One region of the Rhizobium sp. PAMB 3174 genome, then DNA from elsewhere that is predicted to be linked to it. Evidence: predicted binding sites of a transcription regulator. Region 1 holds the regulator's gene; the other holds the start of a gene.
The links. Region 1 encodes LexA, which represses DNA repair genes until DNA is damaged. Its sites were predicted from a motif close to TGTTCNNNNTGTGTTCNG; they were not measured.
Positions count from the first base shown of each region.

Region 2: a site for LexA is predicted at 3,684-3,701, ahead of dnaE (DNA polymerase III subunit alpha). Genes of this name have one in related genera too.

Region 1 covers NZ_CM128608.1:1,728,265-1,736,165, forward strand. The annotation lists gene eno (phosphopyruvate hydratase) at 1-974, opposite strand, end outside; gene kdsA (3-deoxy-8-phosphooctulonate synthase) at 1,117-1,965, opposite strand; gene ACU5AY_RS08270 (VOC family protein) at 1,962-2,861, opposite strand; gene ACU5AY_RS08275 (ArnT family glycosyltransferase) at 3,021-4,703, shown strand; gene lexA (transcriptional repressor LexA) at 4,852-5,562, shown strand; gene ACU5AY_RS08285 (ComEC/Rec2 family competence protein) at 5,556-7,901, opposite strand, start outside.
Region 2 covers NZ_CM128608.1:2,076,425-2,084,325, reverse strand. The annotation lists gene proS (proline--tRNA ligase) at 1-855, shown strand, start outside; gene ACU5AY_RS09950 (lipoprotein-releasing ABC transporter permease subunit) at 897-2,198, shown strand; gene ACU5AY_RS09945 (ABC transporter ATP-binding protein) at 2,215-2,898, shown strand; gene ACU5AY_RS09940 (hypothetical protein) at 2,995-3,600, opposite strand; gene dnaE (DNA polymerase III subunit alpha) at 3,920-7,420, shown strand; gene ACU5AY_RS09930 (MFS transporter) at 7,524-7,901, opposite strand, start outside.

The DNA of each region.
Region 1 (7,901 bases):
ATGCCGTCGCGCAGGCGGGCTGAATTGGTGACGAACAGGTCGTCGCCGACGAGCTGGCACTTGGAACCGATCTTGTCGGTCAGGTACTTCCAGCCATCCCAGTCGTCTTCGGCCATGCCATCCTCGATCGAGATGATCGGGTACTTAGCGGCCAGCTCTGCGAGGTAGTCCGCCATGGCTTCCGGCTCCAGCGTGCGGCCTTCGCCTTCCATGACGTACTTGCCGTCCTTGAAGAATTCGGTCGAGGCGCAATCGAGCGCCAGCTGGATGTCGTCGCCCGGACGATAGCCGGCCTTCTCGATGGACTTCATGATGAAGTCGAGGGCTTCCGAAGCGCTTTTCAGGCCCGGTGCGAAACCGCCTTCGTCGCCGACATTGGTGTTGTGACCGCCGGCGGCCAGTTGCTTCTTCAGGACATGGAAGACTTCCGAGCCCATGCGCACGGCATCGCGCAGCGTGTCGGCGCCGACCGGCATGATCATGAATTCCTGGAAGTCGATCGGGTTGTCGGCATGCGCGCCGCCATTGATGATGTTCATCATCGGCACCGGCAGGAGACGGGCGTTCGGGCCGCCGACGTAACGGTAGAGCGGCAGGCCGGACGATTCGGCGGCAGCCTTGGCGACGGCCAGCGAAACGCCGAGGATGGCGTTGGCGCCGAGGCGCGACTTGTTCGGCGTGCCGTCAAGCTCGATCATCGCCTTGTCGATCTGGATCTGGTTTTCGGCATCGAAACCGCCGATCGCGTCGAAGATCTCGGTGTTGACCGCCTCGACCGCCTTCTCGACGCCCTTGCCGTGATAGCGCTCGCCGCCATCGCGCAGTTCGACGGCTTCGTGCGCGCCGGTCGACGCACCCGACGGAACCGCAGCGCGGCCCATGCTGCCGTCTTCGAGATAGACGTCGACTTCAACAGTCGGATTGCCGCGGCTGTCGAGGATTTCACGGCCGATGATATCGATGATAGCGGTCATTTTCGTTTCCTGCCTGGGGTCGTTTGTGGAACTTCCGTCACGAAGTTTTCCGGGGAATAGCCTGTCATAATCGAACAGGCCGGAATTTCAATGCCGCCGGCCCGCAACGGCCCGGCGGCGGCGTAATTTCATCTCTCCGTCATCAACCGGACTTGGCGATGGCGTCGAAGGCGAGCAGCTTTTCCAGGAGCGCCTCGAGCTTGTCGATCTGCACCATGTTCGGGCCGTCGGAGGGCGCATTGTCGGGGTCCTCATGCGTCTCGATGAAGACACCGGCGACACCAACGGCAACGGCCGCGCGCGCCAGCGTTTCGACGAATTCGCGCTGGCCGCCGGAAGAGCCGCCCTGCCCGCCCGGCTGCTGCACGGAATGGGTGGCGTCGAAGATCACCGGCGCACCCATCGCCGCCATGATCGGCAGCGAGCGCATGTCGGAGACCAGCGTGTTGTAGCCGAAAGACGCGCCGCGTTCGCACAGCAGCACGTTCGGATTGCCGCTGACATTCAATTTCTTCAGGACGTTCTTCATGTCCCAGGGCGCAAGGAACTGTCCCTTCTTCACATTGATCACCCGCCCCGTCTTCGCCGCAGCGACCAGAAGATCGGTCTGACGGCAAAGGAAGGCCGGGATCTGCAGGATGTCGACGGTCGGCGCGACGAGCGCACACTGCTCTTCGGTATGAATGTCGGTCAGAACCGGAAAGCCGTATTCCTTCTTGAGGTCGGCAAAGACTTCCATTGCCTTGTCGAGACCGATGCCGCGCTCGGCACCGATCGAGGTGCGGTTCGCCTTGTCGTAGGAACTCTTGTAGACGAGGCCAATTCCGAGGCGATTGCAGATCTCGCTCAGCCTGCCCGCCATCATGAACGCGTGATCGCGGCTCTCCATCTGGCACGGGCCGGCAATCAGCGACAGTTTACCCGTATTCGAAAACGTCACCTTCCCAGCGCCGTTACCGACAACGACTGCAGAATTGGTTTGATCGCTCATTTTTCTTCCTCGAATGCAAAAAGAACGCCCTGACCGGGCTCATGCGGCACCAGAATGCGGCTGGCGCGCTCCTCGAAGGCGACGCCGTTTTCGGCGAGACAGGCCTTCAACCGCTCGATATCCATGACCTTGAACACGACCGCCCGGCCACGCAAGCCGCGGGCATGGGTGGAACCCTTGAGGCCGAACCGATCCTTCAGGCCAGCGGGATTAAGCGTGGCGATGATGGCGTTATCGAGCCCGACATCCATGCCGAACGGATGCTCGGCCGTGTCGTGACTGACCGCGACCATCTGCAGAAAGTCCTTGAAGTCGGCCGGGTTCGGCTCGGAAAGCACAACCTGGGCAATACCGGTCACCCCATTCTCGTGGGTTTCCAGCGCCTTGCCGGCGGACGGCAAGGCCGCGATGCGCTGGCAGGCGAAGGCAAAGAAGTCCGGCGACCTGAGGTCGGCGGCAAAGGCGAGCTTGAAACTGGCCATCCTTTCGGTGCCGTCCGGCAGGCGGCCGACCCGGGAGAAGGACAGCATGGGACCGGCGGAGACGCCGCTTGCGGCAAAACGCTGGTGATCGGCATCGGCGTCGCTCGTGTTGACGACGATGGCGGTTAGTCCCTCATCGCCGTGGCGAAAGCGAATGGCCTGATCGCGGGCGATGAAGGTGTTGCCGTTGAGCGCGGCCGCCTCGCAGGCCTCACGATCGGCTACGGCCAGCGGCTCCAGATAGGTGCCGTCGGACAGGAAGACGCAGGAATTCGCAGTGCCGAAGGGATGAATGCCGTCGGGGGCGACGGTGAAGCCGAGTTGGGCGAGCCGCGCGCGGGACATCGCAATTGACGTCACCGGCAGAACCAGATGATCCAGAAGGCGGCGGCCGGCAGACCCGGTTGCATCCATGTGCGACTTCCTCCATTTCGCCGCTGATGTGCTTCATCCGTGGCCGATTTGCAAGTCTTGGCGCGAACATTCGTCGCCCCACCCCGCCATCGGTTGATTTGCCGGCAAAAATGTGGACACAGGTGACCGCACAACGCATCAATGGGAAACCGCGCCGACATGCCGCAGACGCTTGCCGCTATTGCGAGTTCGAACCGCACGATCGCGGCGATCTTCGTCATTGCCTTCCTGGTCGCGATCTTTCCCTTCGCCGAGAGCATGATCCTGCATTATCCGGACGAGCGCCATTATTCGCAGGGCGCGGCGCTGATGATGGAGAGCGGCGACTACCTGACACCGCGCACCGGCGAGGATGCTGTGCGGCTGAAGAAGCCGCCGTTCGCCTACTGGATGAGCGTCGCCGGCATGGAAATCTTCGGCATCGGTGTCATCGGCTCGCGCATCTTCTGGCTGCTCGGCGCGGCCGCCATCCTGTTCGTCACCTACAGGCTGGCCAAGCGGCTGACGGGCGACGATGAGATCGCCCTGTTCTCGCTCGCCATGCTCGCCGGCAATTTCGTCTTCCTGCGCTCCGCCGTCACGGCGATTCCCGACATTCCGCTGACGCTGTTCATGCTCATCGCCCTTTACGGCTTTGCCGGCCTGCTCTTCGCCGGCGAAGAAGACAGATGGGACGCCTGGCTTGCCTATGGCGGAACGGCGATGGCGATCCTGACGAAGGGCATTCCGGCGCTGGCGCCACCGGCCTGCGTCTTCGGTCTGATCGTCCTCTTTCCCTCGTGCCGCGTTCATTTTCGCCGGCTGATCGCCCCGCTGCCGATTCTCTTCTCCATGGCTCTCGCCGGCTGGTGGTTCGTCTACCAGGTGCTGCGGTCGAGCTCGGCGCTCGACAACCAGTTCGTCGGCGATCAGGTGCGCACCAAGCTGGAATTCTCGGTTTTCGCGGTGTTCGACTCCGTCGGTCTCAGCCTTGCCGGCCTGCTGGCGCCCGTGATCGGCTGGCTTTTCGTGATTGCGGCGACCGCGATCGCTACGCGCAAAGTGCCGGGCTTCCGGCAGCTCGGCGCGTCGGCCCTGCTGCTTGCAGGCTGGATTGCGCTCAACATCGCCATGTTCGCGCCCGCCTTCAAACCGGACCATCGCTACATCATTCCGTCTCTTCCCGCTCTGTCGATCCTGATGGCGGTCGGCCTCGCCTCGCTGGAGCGCGAGACGACATCGCGCTATCTGAGCCTGTTTCTCAAATTCTCGGTGATCGGCCTGGCCCTCACCTTCGCCATCCTCTACGGCGTTTCGGCCCAGCTGCTGAGTGCCAAGGTAACGGTTGCGATCGTGGTTGCCATCGCCCTCGGCCTGTTGCTCGTCTGGCGCATCGCCAATCGCGAGGCCTTCCGGCCCATGGTTCTGGCACTCTCCGCCCTGCCAATGGCGATCCTGCTTGCCATCTATCCCGTCGTCGCCGCCTTCGGCATGCCCGACCTTGGAAAGCCGATTGCCGACAAGGTCGCCCAGCTCGACCTGCCCGCCGACGACATCGTCTTCCTTGGGTCTGACATCGTCGCCTCCGAGGCACGATTGCACAGCGGCGTCGAACGACCTTTCCTGCAGCGACGAAAGCTTGCGGACGTCGAAGCCGGCGATCGCTTCAAGGCCGTCATCACGCTGGAGAAGACGGAAGCCGACCGGCTCGCCGCCGACGGGTACGACGTGACGGCGGTCAGTGGCGGCTGGCGTTCGATCGATCCGGCCGTCCTCATGAAGGCCGTTCTCTCCGGCACGCTCGCCGAGACACGCGCAGCGGAAGCCGAGCGCGCCTACATCGCACTCGATCCGACGCGCTAACGCTCATAGCCGACCGGCGGCAGCAAAAATCGGCAGTTCCTGCGACACCGGGCCCCGCTTTCACGATATTTTAGGCACTTGCGGAACACAGTGGGAACATATAGTGTCCGTTCTGTATTTGTTTCATGATTCTGGAAGGTGCCGATTCATGCTGACGCGAAAGCAACAGGAACTGCTTCTCTTCATTCACGAGCGGATGAAGGAATCCGGCGTTCCGCCATCCTTTGACGAGATGAAGGATGCACTCAATCTCGCGTCCAAGTCCGGCATTCACCGGCTGATCACGGCGCTCGAGGAGCGCGGCTTCATCCGCCGCCTGCCGAACCGGGCGCGTGCGCTGGAAGTCATCAAGCTTCCCGAAGCCTATTCGCCGAGCCTGCAGCCGCGCCGCGGCTTTTCGCCAAGCGTCATCGAAGGCAGCCTCGGCAAGCCGAAGCCCGCGCCCACCCCCAAGGCACCGGAACCGGCGAACGACACCGTCAGCGTCCCGGTCATGGGCCGCATCGCCGCCGGTGTGCCGATCTCCGCCATCCAGAACAACACGCACAGCCTGTCCGTGCCGATGGAAATGCTGGGCTCCGGCGAACACTATGCGCTGGAGGTCAAGGGCGACTCGATGATCGAAGCCGGCATCCTCGATGGCGATACTGTCATCATCAAGAATGTCAGCAGCGCCAATCCGGGCGAGATCGTCGTGGCATTGGTCGACGACGAGGAAGCAACGCTCAAGCGCTTCCGCCGCAAGGGTGCGTCGATTGCACTCGAAGCCGCCAACCCGGCCTATGAGACGCGTATCTTCGCCTCCGATCGGGTCAAGGTTCAGGGCAAGCTCGTCGGCCTCATCCGCCGCTATCACTGACCGGTGACACGCCTGGCTGCGTCCGTATAACGCGGACGTGGAACAAGCGGCCATGTGCCCGTTTCCTGCGTGATCGGGAAGGCGTTTGTCCGCCAGTCGTAGTATCGATGCCGGGTCCAGGGCCGGTCGATTGCGCCGACTGCCGTCCTGGCCTCAAAGCCAATGCCGTCCGATGCCGCATGGAGTTCGATCGATCCGGTTCTTCGCAGCCGTTCCGCCATAAGCAATGTCGCGCCCGAGCGGCACGTGTCGTAGCCGAGGCGGAACGGCACGATGACCACATCGGCGATGTCGCAGGCGGGTCCGGCATAGGCGGGTTTCTCCACCGTCACCACCCGCAATGCGGTTCCGCCCGACGCCGTAACCTGACCGGCGCACCAGGCGGCCTTCCTGCAGTGGAAGCGGGATATCTCCCCATTCAGGGCCTTTTCCATAGCCAGTCGCTCCGCATTCAAGACGGAGGCCGGCAGCCGTGGCTGCTCTCCTCCTTTTTCTGTCTGGTCGGCCGGAACGGGCTCCCCATCCGCCATGTCCGGCCCCTCGCCCTTCGGCATGGCGAGCGCCCGCTGCCATTGTTCGAAGATGAAGGATGGCGGACGACTGCGGTTCGTCTCTAGCCGTCCATCGGCAATGAGGGCCGCCAGCCTGCCGTCCTCGCTGATAATCAGCGCAGGAGACGAGTTTGTCGGTCCGTATGCGATCAGCGCAACCGCCACGGCCATCAGCGGCAGGCCGACATATCTGAGGCGACTGCGCAGCAGGACCAGAAGCAGAAAGCCGGCGACCGAGAGTTCGAAGGCATAGGGCGGCAGGCGTCCGGATGAAACTCCGCTGTCCCAGCCGGCGACCTCTCGGGCCACCGCGATGACGATGTCCAGCCCAACCCCCATGAGGCGCAGCGGCCAATGCTCGAGCCCGAACGGCATGGCGAGGACGGATACCAGGCCGGCCGGCATGACCACGAAGGTGACGACCGGCATGGCGATGAGATTGGCGGCGAAGCCATAGGGCGCGAGGCGGTAGAAATGCTCCAGCGCGAAGATCGCCGTTGCAGTCCCGCCGATCGCCGATGTAAGCGCCAACGCCGAAGCAAACCCGCCGGCTTTCGCGGCAAGGGCGATGATACCGGACCGGCGGCGCGGCGCGCTCCGGTCCACCGATCGCATCCGCCACCATCTATATCCCGCCACAAGCGCCACCGTCGCGGCAAACGACATCTGGAAGCTCGGCCCCATGACGGCGGACGGCGTGACGGCAAGAATGATCAGCGCCGCGAGCGCGACGTTCCTGAGGCTGATCGCCGGCCGGTCGATGAGGACTGCGACCAGCATCAATGCCAGCATGATGAAGGCACGGATCGCCGATACCTGCAATCCGGAAATCAGCAGATAGCCGAATGCCCCGGCCAGGGCGGCGGCAGCGGCCCATTTCTTGACCGGGAAGCGTTGCACGAGGGCCGGGAACAGGGCGAGTGTCGTGCGCAGGCCGGCAAAGAAGAGGCCTGCCGCGAGCGCCATGTGCAGGCCAGAAATGGCGATCACATGCGCCAATCCCGACATGCGCAAGGCTTCCGCCGTCTCATCCGACAGCGCGCGTCTCTGACCGGTGACGATGGCCGAGGCAAACGCCCCGGTATCGCCTGCGAGCGTCGCCCGTATACGGGCGGAAATCGTGTCGCGCAGCATCTCGATCGCAAGACGGGCGCGGTCAAGAAGGGATGCACGCTGCCCCACAGCCACTCTTTCGGGAGAACCGTAGAAGAAGCCGACCGCACCGATCCCCTGATAGTAAGAGAAGAATGCGAAGTTATAGCTGCCCGGCAGGGCCGGACCGGAGGGCGGCGAGAGCCGCGCCTTGCCGCTGATCATTTCGCCGGGCAGCAATGGCTCATGGTCGTTTCGCGCCAGCACGGCCACTCTTTCAGGAGGGCGACGAAGGGCCGGCTCGCTGGTCGCCGAGACATTGATCAGATAGCGCCAGCCGCCATTGTCATCGATTTCGCGGCTCTCGATCCGGCCGGTGATCCGGGTGACGATCGGCGTATCCAGCACGACGGTCCCGGTCCGCCATGTCTCGAAAGCAGCCAGCCCCATGCCGAGCGCCAGAAGCAGCACGGCGATTGCGGCATATCGCATCAGCGGGCGATGATGCCCGGCGGCAACAGCACCCACTAAAGCCACGGCAGCCAACAGGAAAATGGCAGGCGTGGGCGGGTCGTGCGCCAGGCTGAACCAGACGACGGCTCCCAGTCCGAGCAGGACCGGCGAGAAGAGAAAGTCATGACGAAAGCGGCGCTCTTCGGCCAGGGCAAGCCGCAGTTTTCCGTGAAGGTCGCCCAG
Region 2 (7,901 bases), 350 kb from region 1:
ATGAAGGACGCCTATTCCTTCGATCTGACGAAGGAAAGCGCGATCGAGTCCTACAACAAGATGTTCGCCGCGTATCTGCGCACCTTCGACCGCCTGGGCCTGCGCGCCATTCCGATGCGCGCCGATACCGGCCCGATCGGCGGCAACCACAGCCACGAGTTCATCATCCTGGCCGATACCGGTGAATCCGAAGTGTTCTGCCACAAGGACTTCGTCAATTTCGACATTCCGTCCGTCGACACCGATTTCAACGATGCGGAAGGCCTGCAGGCGATCTTCGACAAGTGGACCTCGGTCTACGCCGCGACGTCGGAAATGCACGACGAGGCCGCATTCGACGCGATCCCCGAAGGCGACCGCCTGTCGGCACGCGGCATCGAGGTCGGCCACATCTTCTATTTCGGCACGAAATATTCCGAGCCGATGGGCGCGAAAGTGCAGGGACCGGACGGCAAGGAACACCTTGTCCACATGGGCTCCTACGGTATCGGTCCGTCACGCCTTGTTCCCGCCATCATTGAAGCCTCGCATGACGACAGTGGAATCATCTGGCCGGCCTCCGTCGCGCCGTTCGATGCCGTGCTGATCAACATGAAGCCCGGCGACCAGCTTTGCGATACAGCCTGCGATAAGCTTTATCAGGCATTGTCGAATGCGGGTAAGGACGTGCTCTACGACGACACCGACGAGCGCGCCGGCACCAAGTTTGCCACGGCGGATCTGATCGGTGTTCCGGTGCAGGTGATTGCCGGACCGCGCGCCCTTGCCAATGGCGAGGTCGAGCTGAAGGATCGCAAGACCGGCGCCCGCGAAACCATGACCGTGGAAGCGGCGCTGAACAAGATACTGGGCTGAAGGCCGCCTCCGGCCTTTTGGGAGTTGTCTGAATGACGAGCATGACGGCCGAAGAAACCTCGACCGAAGCCGCCGGCAAGGGAAATGCCAACCGTCCGTTCTCCGCCTTCGAGCGGATGGTGGCATGGCGTTATCTGCGGGCCCGCCGCAAGGAAGCCTATATCTCGGTGATCGCCGGCTTTTCCTTCATCGGAATCATGCTTGGCGTCGCCACCCTCATCATCGTCATGGCGGTGATGAACGGCTTCCGCACCGAGCTTATCTCCAAGATCCTCGGGCTCAATGGCCATATGATCGTCCAGCCGATCGACCAACCGCTCTCCGACTATGTCGACCTCGCCAAGAAGTTCGAGGCGGTCGACGGCGTGACGATGGCGCTGCCGCTCGTCGAAGGCGAGACGCTGGCGTCCGGCAAGCAGGGTGCGGGCACCGGCGCGCTGGTGCGCGGCATCAGTGCCGACGATCTCTCCAAGCTCAAATCCGTTTCCGACAACATCAAGTCGGGCGACATGGTCTCCTTTGCCGCCGGCGACGGCGTGCTGATCGGCTCGCGGCTTGCCCAGCAGCTGGGCCTCTTCGTCGGCGACAGCATCACGCTGATCTCGCCGGAAGGCGACGTGACGCCGATGGGGGTCACGCCGCGGGTGAAGACCTACAAGGTGACCGGCATCTTCGAGATCGGCATGTCGGAGTATGACTCCTCGATCATCTTCATGCCGCTGAAGGAAGCGCAGCTCTATTTCAACGCCGAGGGCCTGGTGCAGTCGATCGAGATCTTCGTCGACAATCCGGACAATGTCGGCGATCTGCGTCCGAAGATCGAAGAGGCCGCCGGCCGCCAGGTGTTCATCACCGACTGGCGCCAGCGCAACCAGACCTTCTTCTCCGCCCTGCAGGTGGAGCGCAACGTGATGTTCATGATCCTGACGCTGATCGTCATCGTCGCCGCGCTCAACATCATCTCCGGCCTCATCATGCTGGTGAAGGACAAGGGCCACGACATCGCCATCCTGCGCACCATGGGCGCGACATCCGGCGCGGTGATGCGCATCTTCTTCATGACGGGTGCTGCGATCGGCACGGTCGGCACTTTCGCCGGCGTCGTGCTCGGCGTCGTCGTCTGTCTCAACATAGAGTCGATCCGCCAGTTCTTCTCCTGGGTGTCCGGCACGGTTCTCTTCGATCCGGAGCTCTATTTCCTGAGCAAGCTGCCTGCCGACATGAATGCCGGCGAGACGATCGCCGTTGTCGTCATGGCGCTGGGGCTCTCCTTCCTGGCGACGATCTTCCCGGCCTGGCGCGCATCCCGGCTCGATCCGGTCCAGGCGCTGCGCTACGAATAAGGATACGTTTTCCTCCATGAACAACGACATCGCATTGCGCCTTGAGGGCATTTCCCGCAGCTACGGGCAGGGCGACGCCGTCCTGTCGATCCTGAAGGGCGTCGACTTCTCGCTGAAGCGCGGCGAAACCGTCGCGCTGGTGGCGCCGTCCGGCACCGGCAAATCGACGCTCCTGCAGATCGCCGGCCTGCTCGAGCACCCGGACGAAGGTGACATTTCCATCAATGGCGTCTCCTGCACGCACATGTCGGACGACCGGCGGACGGCCGTGCGCCGCAGCGATATCGGCTTCGTCTACCAGTTCCACCACCTGCTGCCCGAGTTCTCGGCGCTTGAAAACATCATGATGCCGCAGCTGATCGCCGGCCTCGACAAGAAGGAGGCGGCCGAGCGCGCCAGCCAGCTTCTCGACTACATGCGTATCGGCCATCGCGGCTCGCACCGCCCGGCGGAGCTTTCCGGCGGCGAGCAGCAGCGCGTCGCGATCGCCCGCGCGGTTGCCAATGCGCCGATCGTGCTTCTGGCCGACGAGCCCACTGGCAACCTCGACCCGGAAACCGCCCACTACGTCTTCGACGCTCTGGAAGCCCTGGTGCGCCAGTCCGGCCTTGCCGCCATGATCGCCACGCACAACCACGACATTGCCGCCCGCATGGACCGCTGCGTGACGCTCGACGCAGGCCAGATCAAGGAACTCTGAGGCGGTTTTGCGCTTGACGGTCATACCGTTGGGCGCATTTCCGGAATCAGTTCGTGAGGCCCGTCACGGGATTTCTTCCTGTGGGAAGCCTGACGTTTACGGATTGAGCCCGCAGACCTTCAGACCCGTTTCGTCCTGCCAGTCCTGAAGCGTAATGCGCTTCGCCTCCATCGTCATTGGCTTGCCGTCCGCCACACCCTTGCCGGACAGAAGATTGAGGTCGCAGGAGCCGTTCCGCTCGGTATCCAGCGTGTCATAGTATTCATAGCTGTAGCCGGCGACGACGAAGGAGCCGTCGCGATAGGCGAGCGTCAGGACCTGATGCCATCGATCACGGCCGACGGCGTCGTTGTGCGTGGTCACCGTGATGGAGCCGGCTGCCGTCGCCTTGATCGACGGCTCCTGTCCGTAAATGCCGTCATCGCCCGCCGGCGCATTTCCCCAGACCTTGTCCGGCACGATAGCCGCCGGCATCAGCAGGTCGCGCTCGGCGTTGCGCAGATAGATGCTGATGCCGATCTCGCCGGTACCACTCTCCTCCGCCCCATCGGCAGATGACACGAACAGGACGGCGAGGTCGCTTGCCCCGTCCTTGTTCCAGTCGCCGACGACCGCATCGACGATCCGGTCGGCAGCCGCCGCAGGCGTGGCCGCGATCCCTGCAACGAGGAGCAAACAGAGGGCGGTGGTGGGCAGGCGCATGGTGGGCTCCGGGCAGGGGAATGTTGACCTCAGAAAAGCACATCCAAAAAAGTGGCAAAAGGGTGTTGACGTGAGAACTAAAATAGAACATAAAAAGAACAGATAGGAAAAGGAGAGGGAAATGTCGTACTTCATCAAAGACGTAGCAGCATTTGCATCGATTTCCGTGTTTCTGGCGGGCTTCGCCGCCATCGTCATGTCGGTCTGATCGGGACCGCATTCTCTTCTGGAAATTGACACCATCCGGGCGCGCGGTTGTGGACATCGGGCGCTCACCGGCAGACAATCCGGCGATTGAAAGAATCGTCTGGAAGGTGACATGTCGGAAGCGGGAAGCGGAACGAAATCGGATGGTCTGACGCAGTCTGTCGGACCCGGATTTGTGCACTTGCGGGTGCATTCCGCCTATTCGCTTCTCGAGGGCGCCCTGCCGCTGAAGAAGATCCTCGGCAAGGCCATTGCCGACGAACAGCCGGCGATCGCCATCACCGATACCAACAATCTCTTCGTGGCGCTCGAATTCGCCCAGAAGGCATCGGGCGACGGTTTGCAGCCGATCATCGGCTGCCAGCTCTCCATCGACATGGAGGACGGGCAGGAGACCGAACGGCGCGGCAACCAGGCGCTCGCCAAGCTGCCGTCGATCGTGCTGCTCGCCGCCGACGCCGAAGGCTATGAACGGCTGGTGGACATCGTCAGCCGCGCCTATCTCGACGGCGAGAGCAACCACGCCGTCCATATGATGGCCTCATGGCTTGAGGAACTCGGCACCGGCGGGCTGATTGCGCTGACGGGTGCCAGCGGCGGGCCGATCGACATGCCGTTGAAGGACAGCCATGCGGCGGTTGCCGAAGCCCGGCTCCTGAAGCTGAAGGCTCTGTTCGGCGACAGGCTCTATATCGAGCTGCAGCGCCAGCGCGGCTACGACAAGCGGCACGAGAAGCGGATGATCGATCTCGCCTATCGCCACGACATTCCGCTGGTCGCCACCAACGAGGCGTTCTTTCCGTCTCCGGACGATTACGACGCGCATGATGCGCTGATGGCGGTCGCACACAATGCCATCGTGTCCGACGACCGCCGCTTCCGCCTGACCCCGGATCATTATCTGAAAAGCCGCAAGGAGATGATGCAGCTCTTTGCCGATATTCCGGAGGCGCTCGCCAATACGGTCGAGATCGCCAGGCGCTGCTCGTTCATCCTGAAAACCCGCAAGCCGATCCTGCCGCGCTTCACCGGCGCCTCCGACGATCCGGAAGAGGCGGAACGGGCGGAAACCGAGGAACTGAAGCGCCAGTCGCGCGAAGGTCTCGATAGCCGGATCGCGGCGCTCGGCATTGCGCCGGGCTACACCGAGCAGGATTATCGCGAGCGACTGGAATACGAGCTCGGCATCATCGAGCGGATGAAGTTCCCGGGCTACTTCCTCATCGTTTCCGACTTCATCAAATGGGCCAAGCAGCAGGACATCCCGGTCGGCCCCGGCCGTGGTTCGGGCGCGGGCTCGCTTGTCGCCTATGCGCTGACGATCACCGACGTCGATCCGCTGCGCTTCTCGCTGCTCTTCGAACGCTTCCTCAATCCTGAGCGCGTGTCGATGCCCGACTTCGACATCGACTTCTGCCAGGAGCGCCGCGAAGAGGTGATCCGCTACGTGCAGCGCAAATATGGCCGCGAGCAGGTGGGGCAGATCATCACCTTCGGTTCGCTGCAGGCCCGCGCGGCGCTGCGCGACGTCGGCCGCGTTTTGGAAATGTCCTACGGCCAGGTCGACAAGATCTGCAAGCTCGTGCCGAACAATCCGGCCAATCCGACACCGCTGCACAAGGCGATCGAGGAAGAACCGAAGCTGCAGGAGGCCGCCGCCGAAGAGCCGGTCGTCGCCCGCCTTCTCGAAATCGCCCAGAAGATCGAGGGCCTCTACCGCCACGCCTCGACACACGCCGCCGGCATCGTGATCGGCGACCGGCCGCTGTCGAAGCTCGTGCCGATGTACCGAGACCCGCGCTCCGACATGCCGGTCACCCAATTCAACATGAAGTGGGTCGAACAGGCGGGCCTGGTGAAGTTCGACTTCCTCGGCCTGAAGACGCTGACGGTTTTGAAGACGGCGGTCGATTTCATCGCCAAGCGCAAGATTTCCGTCGACCTGCCATCCGTTCCGCTCGACGATCCGCCGACCTACGAGATGTTGTCCAAGGGCGACACGGTCGGCGTGTTCCAGGTGGAAAGTGCAGGTATGCGCAAGGCGCTGATCGGCATGCGGCCGGACTGCATCGAGGACATCATCGCGCTCGTGGCGCTCTATCGTCCGGGCCCGATGGAGAACATCCCGGTCTACAACGCCCGCAAGCACGGCGAGGAGGAGATCGCCTCCATCCACCCGAAGATCGACTACCTGCTGAAGGAAACCCAGGGCGTTATCGTCTATCAGGAGCAGGTGATGCAGATCGCCCAGGTGCTCTCGGGCTATTCGCTCGGCGAAGCCGACCTTCTGCGCCGCGCCATGGGCAAGAAGATCAAGGAGGAGATGGACAAGCAGCGCGCCCGCTTCGTCGACGGCGCGGTCGCCAACGGTGTCTCCAAGCCCCAGTCCGACATGATCTTCGACCTGCTGGCGAAGTTCGCCAACTACGGCTTCAACAAGTCGCACGCCGCCGCCTACGCCATTGTCTCCTACCACACCGCCTATCTGAAGGCCCATTACCCGGTCGAGTTCCTGGCGGCGTCGATGACGCTCGATATGTCGAACACCGACAAGGTCAACGACTTCCGCCAGGACGCCAAGCGTCTCGGTATCGAGGTGATCGCGCCGTCGGTGCAGACCTCGTTCCGGCATTTCGAGACGGGCGAGAACCGCATCTATTATTCGCTCGCCGCCATCAAGGGCGTCGGCGAAGCGGCGGTCGACCACATCGTCGCGGTGCGTGGCGACAAGCCGTTCGAGAGCCTGGAAGATTTCTGCCTGCGGATCGACCCGAAGCAGATCAACCGCCGCGTTCTCGAAAGCCTGATCTATGCCGGCGCCTTCGATTGCTTCGGCCACGACCGGGCGGCGCTCGTCGCCGGTCTCGACCGGATCATCGGCTATGCGCAGAGCGCGCAGGAGGACAAGGTCTCGGGGCAGGGCGGCCTGTTCGGTCTTGGCGGCGGCGGCGGACCGGAAAAGATCGTCCTTCCGGCCTTCAATCCCTGGCTCGCCTCAGAACGGCTGATGAAGGAATTCCAGGTTCTGGGCTTCTACCTGACCGCCCATCCGCTCGATGCCTACCAGCCGGTGCTCGACAAGATGCGGGTGCAGAATTTTGCCGATTTCTCCGCCTCGGTTAAGCAGGGCGCCACCTTCGGCCGGCTCGCCGGCACTGTCATCTCGCGGCAGGAGCGCAAGACCCGCACCGGCAACAAGATGGGCATCGTCACTTTCTCCGATGCCTCCGGCCAGTACGAGGCGGTGCTCTTTTCCGAAGGCCTGAACCAGTATCGCGACCTGCTCGAATCGGGAAAGTCGCTGGTGATCACGGTTGCGGCAGAAGAGCGCCCGGAAGGCATCGGCTTGCGCATCCAGACAGCCCAATCGCTGGAGGAGAAGTCGGTGCAGATGCAGAAGGCGCTGCGCGTCTTCGTGCGCGACAGCGGCCCGTTGAAGACCGTGGCGGCGCATCTGAACGCCAAGGGCGACGGCCTCGTCTCCTTCGTCGTCATCAAGGACGACGGCAAGCGGGAGGTGGAGGTGGAGCTGAACCAGCGGTACCGCATCTCGCCGGATATCGCGGCGGCATTGCGGGCAGCGCCCGGCGTCATCGATGTGGAACTGGTCTGATCCGGTCGGCGGTCGCCGGAATTGAATCTGAAATCAGCGGTTTGCTCGCCGTTCCTGAATCAGGCTCTCAAGCCCTTGAATCACATTGTGAAGGCGGAGGCGATCAGGTCTCCGCCTCCGTATCCCGGCGTCTCGTCAGATAGAGAACGGCGATCGCCCCCATCATCACCACGGCGGCTGCGGCAAGCACGCTGCGGAAGTCGAACAGGCTGGCGATCAGGCCCATGCCGGTCGTCGCCGTCATTGACCCCAAGAACAGGCTGTTCATGTAGAGCGAGGTCGCCCGGCCCAGCCGTCCGCGCGCAAACCCCTGCGCGAACATGATTGCCACGCCGGCGAAGATGCCGAAATAGAGCCCCTCGACGAAGGCCGCCACCATCATCATTTCGACGGAAGCAGTGATGTCGTAGAGAAAGAACGCCGCAAAGCCGCCAGCGCTGGAGAGAAACAGCGCATTGCGCCGGCCGATCGCGTTGGTCAG